Regions from separate parts of the Sodalis sp. RH15 genome, predicted to be linked through region 1. Evidence: predicted binding sites of a transcription regulator. Region 1 holds the regulator's gene; the other holds the start of a gene.

Region 1 (5,889 bases):
TTACCCGCCGTCGGTTCATAAATGCCGGAGAGAATTTTCATCAGGGTTGATTTGCCGGCGCCATTTTCTCCCAATAACGCATGTATTTCATGGGTGAAGATTTCAAAATCAACGGATTTTAATGCCTGCACGGGACCGAAACTTTTAGCGATCCCTTCCATTTTAATATATGGCGCGGTCATATCACTCTCCGGCGTATGCATGTTATGCAGATTTAATCGCTATTTGTCGGGATTATTTCGTCACTAATATTGAATCCACGGTGACAATTTTAGGCTGGGCATTCAATGCTATCAGCTTTCCGGATTTAACCGAGTCCACCAAAATAGCGAGGCCGTTGGCGCCGATTTCCGCCGGGTTTTGCGCTACGGTTGCGGTCATCATTCCCTCGGAAACCATCTTGCGGGCCTCCGGCACCCCGTCGGTGCCCACTACGAGGATATGTCCGGTTTGTCCGGCATTGGCCACCGCCTGGGCTACCCCCATTGCCATGGTATCGTTAGCGCAGTAAAACGCCTTGAGCTTGGGATTACGCTGCAGGACATTGGTGGCGACATCCAGCGCCTTGATGCGATCCCAATCCGCCGGCTGGCTGGCGACCAGTTTGATATTGCTGTCGGCTTTGAACGCTTGGGTGGCGCCGACACGGCGCGATTCACCGGAAGCATTGCCGGCCTTGCCTTCAATAATGGCCACGTCGCCGCCGTCTTTACCCAGTTTGCCAATAATGTATTTGGCCGCGCTGGCGCCGACGGTAACGTTATCAGTGGTAATGAAGGCTTCCACGTTGCCTTTGGCTTTGGTGAGGCTGTCCATATCGATTTTTTCATCGAGATTCACCAGGTGAATGCCTTGCTGATAAGCCTTGGCCACCGGGATAACCAGGTTTACCGAAGATAAAGGCGCAAAGGCGATGCCTTTATAATTTTTATTGGTCAAATCCTCGAACAGCTGTAATTGCGATTGAAAATCCCCCTCGGAGGGTGATGCGAAAATATCGACGGTTACACCCAGCTCCTTTGCCTTTTGCTCAACGCCTTGTTTCATTTCCACCCAATAGGGATTGGACAGGGTTTTCAATACGACTGCGTAATCGGCTGCCGCCCGGGCCGCCACGGTGGACAACATCAACCCGCAGGCCGCACTGCCGACAAATTTAATGAATTTATTCATTTTTATCTCCAAGAGAGAATTATTTATAATCACGCTTCAGGTACTGGGTAATGGCACTGGTTTTTTCCAAATTTTTATTAGCTAAATCAATATCCTGCCTGGCTACTGAAACAAAAAACGCATCCAGCAGGGTCAATTGCAGAATACGGGCCGAGGCATTCCTGCCCAGCAGCGGCGTTTCCGGGGCCGGTGAACAGATGTTGAAATCCGCCAGCCGCGCTATGGCTGAATTGCTGCTGTGGGTAATGCAAATAATTTTCGCCCCGTTGTCCTTGGCAATTTCCACCACCCGCTTGAGATCGGTGGTGCGGCCCGAATGGGACACCACCAGCGCCGCGTCGCCGGGCTGTAACAGGGATGCCGACATCATCATCAGGTGGGCATCGCGGAATGCGGTGCAGCGCAGGCCGATTTTCAGGAATTTGTGCTGAACGTCGGTACAAATTGAATTCGAGCCGCCGACGCCATAGAGTTCACGCTGGCGGGCATTGAAAAAACAGCGGGCGGCCTGCTGGATCTCCTGCGCATCGACAATGGCCTGGCCTTCAACGATGGTGCGTACCGTGAGGTTAAACACCTTATTCACCAGATCCTCCGGACTGTCATCCGGCGACAGTTCGGCGGTAATATCATGATCCGCATGATCAAAATATTCGACAATCGCGCTGCGTAGCTGCCGAAAACCGCTGAAGCCCAGAATTTTCGACACCTTGACAATCATGGCTTCCGACATGCCGAGGCTTTGCGCCACCTCTTTAATGCCGGAAATATGGCTAAGATTGCCTGGCGTTAAAAACCACTCCACGATTCGGCTTTCATTTTCGGTCATCCCTTCTTGCTTGATGCGAAGATAGGGAGCGATGCCGATACCTCGGGGCATGGCGCCGTTCAGTTCCGATTCAGTCATTTTCAGCTCTCTGATTATCATTGCTGACGGCACTATATCAACATAGGATGCATAACAAATATGCAGCATACTTCACGTTTTAAAATAATTTATAAAGTTAGTGCTTTTTGTAAAAGTAATGCCGGACATTGCTCATGGCGCCGTGGAAACGACACCGAAGCCTTACGGATAAAATATTATTATAATACAATAGTTAACATGTATTTTTAGCGAAGATTTTTTTTCGCTTGTGGATTTGAACAGCAGGAATGAGAATTGATGGGTGTGTGATTGTTTTAAATATTTATAATAAATTTTAATTCGTGAAGTTTCTTTTGCTGATGCGATTCCGCGGCGCAGGCTCAACGGGCTGTGGCCGCCTGGCCGGCATGAAGGGGCTGAGGAGCGAATGGAGTGAAAGAATTAACGGCAGCGGGATAAGAAACGGGGCGGCATCAGTCCAGGTGCCATCGGCAATTTGCGGAATAACCAAAACCACCCGTTTCAGCAGTGGTTTTCAAGCTTTGAACGATGCCCGGTGTCGCTATGGTTACTCTTTAAGGCTGTGCACCGCTTCGTCAACATCATGATCGTGCAGGGTCTCATCCTCACGGCAATTGCCGACTTCACAATGGCCATAAAGATATAAACTGTGATTAGTGAGTTTGATATTGTGTTTTTTAGCGATATCCCGTTGGCGCGCTTCGATAAACTCGTCACGAAATTCAATGACCTTGCCGCAATCAAGGCAGATCAGGTGGTCGTGATGATGTTGCTGCGTCAGTTCAAAAACGGATTTACCGCCTTCGAAATTATGGCGGGTGACGATCCCGGCGTCATCAAACTGATTCAGTACGCGATAAACGGTGGCTAAACCAATCTCCTCACCCATATCGATCAGTTTTTTATAGAGATCCTCCGCACTGACGTGATGGCATTCCGGATCTTGCAGCACTTCCAGAATTTTAAGTCTGGGAAGTGTGACTTTCAGGCCGGCCTTCTTCAATGCAATATTATTGTCAGTCATGCGGGTTTAGTCCTGTTGCTTTGATAATCTGATTGTAGGCTAATGTAGCCTATAACAATGGTCGGCCTGAAAAATGTAACGCCGTCTCATTATAGGACTGCCTGTGTAAAATGAAAACCGCGGCCTTTTTACAATGATAGTCTGTTTAAGGTGAGGCAAGTTTTATCACATTTCATTAAAATCGGTCTAACCGCCAGGCTATTGTACTGCTTTGTGGATGAAAGTTAAAAAATTGTATCTATCGATTTGAAAGGAATTATATATCAACAGCTTCAACCGGCCGTCAACGCTATGGACGGCACGGGTTTAGCCGGGAAACCCGGCGGCGGCTCAGCCGAGCTTGAGTTCGGCGCTGATTTGTTTTACCCAGGCGTCCACGCGGTCATTGGTCAGCTCTGGCTGGCGATCTTCGTCTATGGCCAAACCGATAAAATGCTTATCGTCCGCCAGACCCTTCGATGCTTCAAAATGGTAGCCGGCGGTAGGCCAATGACCCACGATGGTGGCGCCATGGGGTTCGATGATATCGCGAATGGTGCCCATGGCATCACAAAAATATTCGGCGTAGTCTTCCTGATCGCCGCAGCCGAACAGCGCTACCTGTTTTCCCGTGAAATCAATGTCTTCCAATGTGGGGAAAAAGTCGTCCCAGTCACATTGCGCTTCGCCGTAATACCAGGTGGGAATGCCCAGCAGCAGGGTGGAGAATTGTTCCAGGTCCTCTTTGCTGCTTTTGGCAATGTCATGCACTTCGGCAACATCGGCGCCCAGCTGCTTTTGAATCATTTTGGCAATATTTTCGGTATTGCCGGTGTCACTGCCAAAAAAAATGCCTACGCTTGCCATGAATTTGAAAACCTCTTAAATATTAAGGATATGGTTTACCAGACGATCAACCGGCTTTTCGGGAAATAATCGTGCAATAATAGCAGACCCTCACAGCGGGAGAAACTCGTTCAACCGGAGTTTTATCGCAAAAGCCGGTCTTTTCCGGTCCCGGACGGCGAGCCCGGCCTTAATCTTCCTTGCCGGCGGCATCCTGATGCCGTTCCAATTCGGCCAGCAGGATTTGTTCAATCAGCTCGCTGCGGGAGAGAGCGTGCTGAAAAGCCAGCTCGTTTAATGCAGCCACCGCCTGCGCATTGATTTTTAACTCAACCCGGCGCAGACCCCGCACCTTGTCCCGGCGCAATTGATTGCGTTTATTGATTCGCAATTGTTCATCACGGGAAAGCGGGTTGGTTTTCGGGCGCCCCGGGCGTTTTTCATCGATAAACAAATCCAGGGTGGTGCGGTCCGTTTGTTCTTTTGCCATAAGTCGTGAAGGGATTGTGCATCCAAAAGCGGGCGGGTAAGTCCTTGCCGGTAAACATAGCAAGCCATATTACCCCACCCCGGTGATAAACGACAATGATTAACACTGCCGGATGGGTAAACCGGCCGGTCGCGGCTAGCTCCCCAGGGAATCCGCCAGAAACCGCACAACGGCGCGCAGCGTCGCTTCAGGCTTTTGGGCATGCACCCAATGGCCCGCGCCGGCCACCACGTGGGCCCGCGCCCGTGGAAACTGCCGCCGGATGGCTTCGCTGTACTCCTCCTTCACATAGGGGGAGAGGCCGCCGCGGATAAATAATACCGGCCCGTCCCAGGGCGGTATTTCCTTCCAGCCGATAAGCGCCGGATAGTTTTCCCATAATGCATCGATATTGAATCGCCACGCGCCCTGGGAAAAGGATTTCAATAAGAACTGAATAGTGTCCTTATCGTCGATATCCTGTTCCATTAGCAGCGCCGCCTCGCTACGCTGCGCCGCTCCCGCCTTCTCCACCCGTCTGAGGGCGGCGAATACCGGGTCGTGATGGCGGGTGGGATAGGCCACCGGCGCGATATCAATCACCACCAGCGCGGCGATGCGATCCGGCATCAGCGCCGACAGCGCCATAGCCACCTTGCCCCCCATGGAGTGGCCGATAATGATGCATTTCCCCAATTGCAATTCGTCAAGCAAGGCCGCCACATCCCCGCTCATAGCGCCATAACCGGCCTCGTCGTCGTGGGGCGAAAGGCCGTGATTGCGCAGATCGATTTGCAGGGTGGCATGATTTTCCCCCAGCGGGCGCGCCAGTACGCCCAGATTGTCCAAACTGCCGAACAGGCCGTGCAGTAATACCACCGGCAAAGCGTTTCCCGGTTGCCGGGCCGGTTGCAAACGATAATGTAATTTCATCCCGATCCTCGTGTCGACAGCAAAGGCGACTAGCGTATCATGAGGTATTGACGCCTGCGCCGCAAAAAAGGGTATCAATCCCCGCATCGCCGTCGGGGAAATTCCGACTTTATGCCAAAGCCGGATACTAGCGCTGTTCGCGGGGCCGGTTTAGCTTGTATAATCCTGTTGATTGATTTAAGAGAAGAAAGCCCCCGGATAAAGATGAAAACAATCGAACTCGACGAAGACCTCTACCGTTTTATTGCCAGCCACACCCAGCATATCGGCGAAAGCGCCTCGGACATCCTGCGCCGGATGCTGAAATTTTCTCCCCAGGCCAATGAGCCCGTCCGTCCGGCATCCGCCGCGCCGGCAAAAACGGAAGCCTCGACCCCGGCCCGGGATCGCGTCAGGGCGATGCGTGAATTATTGCTCTCGGACGTCTATGCTGAACAAAACAAGGCGGTAGAGCGTTTCATACTGGTGCTGTCCACCCTTTATTCCTTGTCGCCCGCCGATTTCTCCGAAGCGGCGGACGTGCTGCGCGGCCGTACCCGGACCTATTTTGCCGGCGATGAGCACACATTATTGCAA
Region 2 (5,889 bases), 1.1 Mb from region 1:
GCATGAAGGCATGACCGGCGATCCCTCTATCCTGTACATCAAGACCGTACTGGATCTGTTCACCTCGGCCATTTTCGCGACGATATTGGGCTATGCGGTAGTGGTCATCGCCATCCCGCAGTTGGCTATCCAGCTCGCGCTGGCTACGCTGGCCGCATTTATCCTGCCCATGACCACCCCTGATATGATGTTGGACTTTTCCGCCGCCGGCGGCCTTATCATGCTGGCCACCGGCCTGCGGATATGCGGTATCAAGCTGTTCCCGGTGGCCAATATGCTGCCAGGGCTGTTTCTTATCATGCCGTTCTCCTTTTTGTGGGCAACCTATATCGCCTGAAAAACCCAGTTCCGGCGTAACGCGTGTTAAAGGGAGACCGCGGCAATGGGGCCGGAGCGGCCATAGTCGGCCGCGAAGCGCCCCATGCCACGGTAGGCCCGCTACCTCCGACGTACAGCGGGCCTGTCAATGGGAGACCGGGGCAAATCAGAAATCGATATTCATCCCCACCTGGAAACTCCGGCCCGGCATCACCGCCAGCGCTTTATCATAGGCATCCTGATTGCTGCTTTCGGTAAGATCCCTGCTGCTGAGGTAATCCCAGTATTTGCGGTCGGTAATATTGTATACGCCGCCGCTCAGCTTCACGTTCTTCGCCACTTGCCAATACCCGGTCCAGTCCAGCAGGCCATAGCCCGGCACGTTCATATATTCAGTGGTGGCATCGGTGATGGCCGTACCGCTGTTGCTGTAGGTTTCCCGGTTGGTATCGGTAGCGCGTTTACCGTGCACAAAGGTCGCGGTCAGCGCGGTACCGTAGCGTTTCGCCGGATCATCCCAGGCTACCCCGACGATAGCCTTCATCGGCGCTACGCTGTCGATATCCACATATTTATCGCCGAGATAGCTGGATTTGGATTTACCTTCGTTATAGCCAAAGGCCAGGGTTGCGCTCAAACCATTAACCTCTTCGAACCAGGTGCCGAAATTGACCTTGACGCTGGTTTCCCCACCGTAGATGTATGCCCTATCACGGTTTTCAGCCTCATAGGTGATGTAGATATTCGACGGAACGTTGGTAAAGGCTTCCGGATTGCCGGAACGGGTGTAGCGGTTATAGGCGATGAAATTTTTATAGGTATTGTAGAAAACGGAGGTATGCATCGTCACCCCGTCAGCCACCTCTCCTTTTACTCCCCACTCCAGGTTGTTGCTGGTTTCGGTTTTCAGGTCGGGATTCCCGATCAGGGCATATTGTGACGTGCCGGCATAACTCGACCCCAGATTCCAGGAACTGTACAGCTGGCTGGGATTCGGGAACTGTGCGCCTCGTTTATACTGCAAATAGGTCATCAGGCGCGGCGTAAGATCATATTGAAAAACCAGTGACGGCAATACCTGAGTGTCAGAATTACTCTTGCCATACAGCGACGCCAGTTCAGACTCGTCCAAGGCCGTGCTGCCGCTGGCCAGGCTGGAAAGATTCTGCGGTTTGGTGGACTGATGAGCCACCCGTACGCCGGGAATAATGGCAAAATGCTTACCGCCAAGATCAAAGTTGATTTGATCTTGGGCAAAGGCCCCCAGCGCAGTGGTTTTGCTGTCCGCCTGGGGTTGCATAATGATGTTATAGACGCTCTGGGCGGGCACCTGGGTGAAGGGCCGTTTCGTGGTTGTCAGGCTGGCGTTCACCCCGGCGCTCAGGTCATGGCGCCCCAGGGTTTTGGCCAGCGCATTATTAAAACCTACGGTATCCGTATCGTAATTGGATAAGACCGTTTCCATGCTGGTGGTGCTTTCAGGCATATAAGTCCAGTCATGGGCCTCAGTATGCTGGTAATAGAGCTTCGAAGACATGCTGTCGATAATGTCGTTAAACGGCGTCCAGTCGTCTTTCAGGCTGACGCCGTAGCGGCGGGTCTGGCTGGTCTGATCCGTGGTGCCGATAATGGCGCTTCCCGCTGAATTCCAGCCATCATAATGGGTGTGGTTGGTCTTATTATAATAATCGAAAGTCCCGGTCAGTTTATGCTGATCGTTGGGCTGCCAGATACCGGACGTCATAAAGGCATCGGAATGCCAGTTGGCCGGATAGGCATCCACGGTACCGCTGTTATTGCGGGTCTGCTGACCATCCCGGCGGCTGTAAACAAAGATCCCGCGTAACGTTTCGTCGCCGCCGGCGGCGGTAATGCCGTTATGCCAGCTGCGATTGGAAGAATCATAATCGCTCTGGTAGCCAAAATAGGTTTGCCGGGTGGGGGAAAGATAATAATCAGCAGACTTTGGGTTAAAAGAGACGGCCCCGCCAATATAAATATTGGGGTTATCAATGGAGGTCGCGCCGGACTGAATATCCACGTTGCCATACATATAGGGGTCGATATAATCGCGGCCGATACCGAACGTATTTAATCCTGCGCGGCCGACGTAACCGCGGCTGGTGGCATCCGGCTGCGGAATACCGTCCACATCGATGCCGACACGGTTGCTCTCAAGCCCGCGGATATTATAGCCGGTGTAACCGCCGCGATCGAAGCCGCTTTTTCCGGCGCCGGATCCGCCGCTGGCACCCGTGGCGCTGATAAGCGGCTGATAGCGCATGATAGTGCCGAAATCAGTACCGCCGTTTTTTTGCAGCTCGGCGGCGCTCAGGGTTGTCTGGGACCCGGCCTTATTTTTGATACGCGGCGCGGTGACGGTAAGCGTTTCATGATTTTGCTGTTTAATAGCCGATTGTTCCGGCGCGGCCGGTTTATTGTTCTCTTTGGCCGTAGCGTCCTGTGTATTAAGAATAAGGGCGTCATTATTGTCGGCATAACTTTCCGTTGATAATACACTTACAATGGCACCGGTTAATACGCTCGTCAGAAAGAATTTATTGAAATTGACGCGCATCCTTTTTTTACTTGGCGGAAGCATATAATTCTCTCACAATCTATAGTGATTATAGGGTGCTCAGCCATTGCTATCAGTATTAAAATTACCATTCCCAAAAAAATTAAAATCTCTTATCAAGATAAAGGTTATTTTGTTATTGCCACAATTATTAAAAGGATAATGGCAATATTTCTCTACGTCCGGTGATGGCCGGCAAGATCTATTTTCTAAATGACGTGTCTGAGATGAAAGATAGTAATGATAATGATTTTCAATATCAATCTCAAAGACGATTTTTTTACGCTTACCGTTTTCTTGCCGTTACTTATCGATAAAACAACAATGGTTACATTCAGACATCATTTGTGATGTATCCGGCGCTGGTGCCCTCTCGCTGGCAGAGGCCTACCGATCCGCTTCGTCTGCCAGCCGCGGTATCAGCAGCCGCAATGCCTGTAATAGATTATTGGCCCAAAAACGGCCGTCCACCGTCAGGCGCATACAGGAAGAGTCGTCCACGATAAGCCCCGCCCGCTGCCACTGGCTCAGCAGCGGGCGCAAGGCATCGCTGTGGTCGGTCAAGGCGGATAGCGCCACCCGGCCGGTTTCGATGCCGCCCTGAAGCTGGTGCTGCCAGGGTTCAGGCGCATGGGGAGCCGTCATCATGGCGATGGGTTTTTCTCCTAGCCGGACCCGCTGATAGTAGCGTTCCAGATTACGTTCCAGCATATAGGCCTGTCCGTCCAGGCTGCCGCCGGCGCCGCTGCCCAACGCCAGGTAATCCGCGCCCTGCTTGATCAGCAGGTTGTACAAATTACGTTCACGACTGGTCTTCGCCCAGTGGCTGTTGCTTAGCTGATGCCACCCCTGCCCGGCCAGCACATCGGCGCCGGCACGGTAAAAGGCCAATCGCTCCGTCACATCCGGCAGGGTGGTCCGTCCATTTTCCACCGCTTTATACAGCGGCGTGCCGGCCAATACATTCAGGGCATACAAATCCACGCCATCCAAGGGTAATTCACTGATAATCTTCAGGTCATCCCGCCAGCTTGACAATGTTTGCCCCGGCAGCCCGAACAGAAGATCGCACACCACCGCCGCCCGATCGCGCCGGCATAGCCGTTCAAGGAACGCGATGGCCGTCTCGCCATCGGAGATGCGCCCCATCCGGCGGCGGATGCGGGTGTCGAATGTCTGGATGCCGATGGAGAATCGGTTGACGCCCGCATCCAGACAGGCATCCAGGCGTTCATCATCAACATTGAGGACACGGCCTTCGACGGTAATTTCGCAATCCGGCGCCAGGGGCAGACTGTGGCGAATGCGGCGAATCACCCTGTTCAACTCGGCGGCGGTGAGCGCGGTGGGCGTACCGCCCCCCAGATAGACCCCGTGGATGGGTGCGGACTGGTGCAACGGGCTGTCCGCTTCCAGCTGCAGTTCACTCAATAAACACTCGGTATAGACGGCGGTACTGTCCGATTTCAACGGGTTTTGATAAAACCCGCAAAACGAGCAATGAGTGGCACAGAACGGAATATGGATATAAAGCAGACGCTTACGCGCCGGCAGCGTGCGTTGCCGTAATTGCCGCCATCCCTGGCTGATACTGTCGCCGTCCAGCGGGCGTTGATTGCGCCAGGGCATCGCCATCACCCGGTTATCGAACGGCTGTTGGCCTTCTCGGGCAAAGAAAGGGGTTAAATCCATCGACATCTTGTTATCCAATCATATTTTATGGAAATTGAATGATAATCATTATTATTAATGTCCCTGATTGCAAGAGGATTCTCCTTTAACCGGGCGTTAAAAAGCCCTTTATTGATCTGAGATACTTTTCACGCCGCGACGGAGCCTTGCGCGCTCCATGACAAGAATAGACTGATAATCTAAGAGCTTAGCTAAAGCGCATGTTACGGTTTTTTAGCGTTATCACTACACTCTCCTGTCGATATCCCCACTGATTTCTTACGATGGCCGAGATTGACAATGATAATTGTAATCATTATCATTAAAATTATTATCTTGAAACATTCCCATAACATTTGCCTTTTTTTACTGCCGGCGTTGCCCTCAGAGGCTGCCGGTTAATGATATTCATTGAGCCATTTACCGTCCGTTGCGACGGTCCCTATGAATAAAGGACGTTGTCATGAACCATCGCTATCAGACCTATCTGCAACTCAAAGCGCTGCATCCGCATAAATACGCCCGCGATGTGGCGCGGCTGATGAATATCAGCGAGGCAGAGCTGACCCATGCCCGCGTCGGCGCCGAAGCCAGACGGCTTCGCCTTGATGTGCCCGCGATGCTGGCGGCCCTGGAGGCCGTGGATGAGACCAAGTCCATTACCCGTAATGAGTACGCGGTACATGAACAGATTGGCCGTTATCAGCACTGGCGGATAGGTGAGCACGGCGGGCTGGTGCTCAATCCGCGGGGGTTGGATCTGCGACTGTTTCCCGCGCAGTGGGCCAGCGCATTTTTTGTCAACGAGCAAACGGCGCGGGGTGAGCGTCAAAGCATTCAGTTTTACGATGGTCACGGCGACGCGGTGCTGAAAGTCTATGCCACCGCGCAGACCCGCATGGCGGACTGGGATCGATGCATCGGCCGGTTCTCCTCGGCGGACAATCCGCCGCTGGTCCTCGCTCCCCCGCCCGCCGCCAATGAACAGGCCAAGGCCCCGCCGCAGCTGGAGCGGGAGTGGCGGGAGATGACCGATGTCCATCAGTTTTTCAACCTGCTCAAGCGGCATAACCTGACGCGTCAGCAGGCGTTCCGCGCCGTATCCGAAGATCTGGCCTGCCGGGTGGACAACCAGGCGCTGAGGGAAATTCTTGAGGCGGCGCGGCAGGACGGCAACGAAATCATGATTTTTGTCGGCAACCGGGGCTGCGTGCAGATCTTTACCGGCGTGATAGAGAAAGTGACCCCCTGGCAGAACTGGATCAACGTCTTTAACACCGAGTTTACCCTGCACCTGATGGAAGACCGGATCGCGGAAAGCT

What was found. The regulator Fur, encoded in region 1, represses iron uptake genes when iron is present. The targets are predictions, from matches to a motif close to ATAATAATGAGAACNACTATCAA.
Region 2: the regulator Fur is predicted to act here: its motif matches at 3,131-3,153, upstream of ACL2XO_RS13635 (TonB-dependent receptor domain-containing protein).

What each region holds. Positions count from the first base shown of each region.
Region 1 covers NZ_CP178738.1:1,869,373-1,875,261, forward strand. The annotation lists gene alsA (D-allose ABC transporter ATP-binding protein AlsA) at 1-182, opposite strand, end outside; gene alsB (D-allose transporter substrate-binding protein) at 235-1,173, opposite strand; gene alsR (transcriptional repressor AlsR) at 1,193-2,080, opposite strand; gene fur (ferric iron uptake transcriptional regulator) at 2,610-3,086, opposite strand; gene fldA (flavodoxin FldA) at 3,417-3,932, opposite strand; gene ybfE (LexA regulated protein) at 4,102-4,401, opposite strand; gene ACL2XO_RS08790 (alpha/beta fold hydrolase) at 4,537-5,313, opposite strand; gene seqA (replication initiation negative regulator SeqA) at 5,518-5,889, shown strand, end outside.
Region 2 covers NZ_CP178738.1:2,961,102-2,966,990, reverse strand. The annotation lists gene ACL2XO_RS13640 (DUF554 domain-containing protein) at 1-337, shown strand, start outside; gene ACL2XO_RS13635 (TonB-dependent receptor domain-containing protein) at 485-2,896, opposite strand; gene hutW (heme anaerobic degradation radical SAM methyltransferase ChuW/HutW) at 3,284-4,594, opposite strand; gene ACL2XO_RS13625 (hemin-degrading factor) at 5,031-5,889, shown strand, end outside.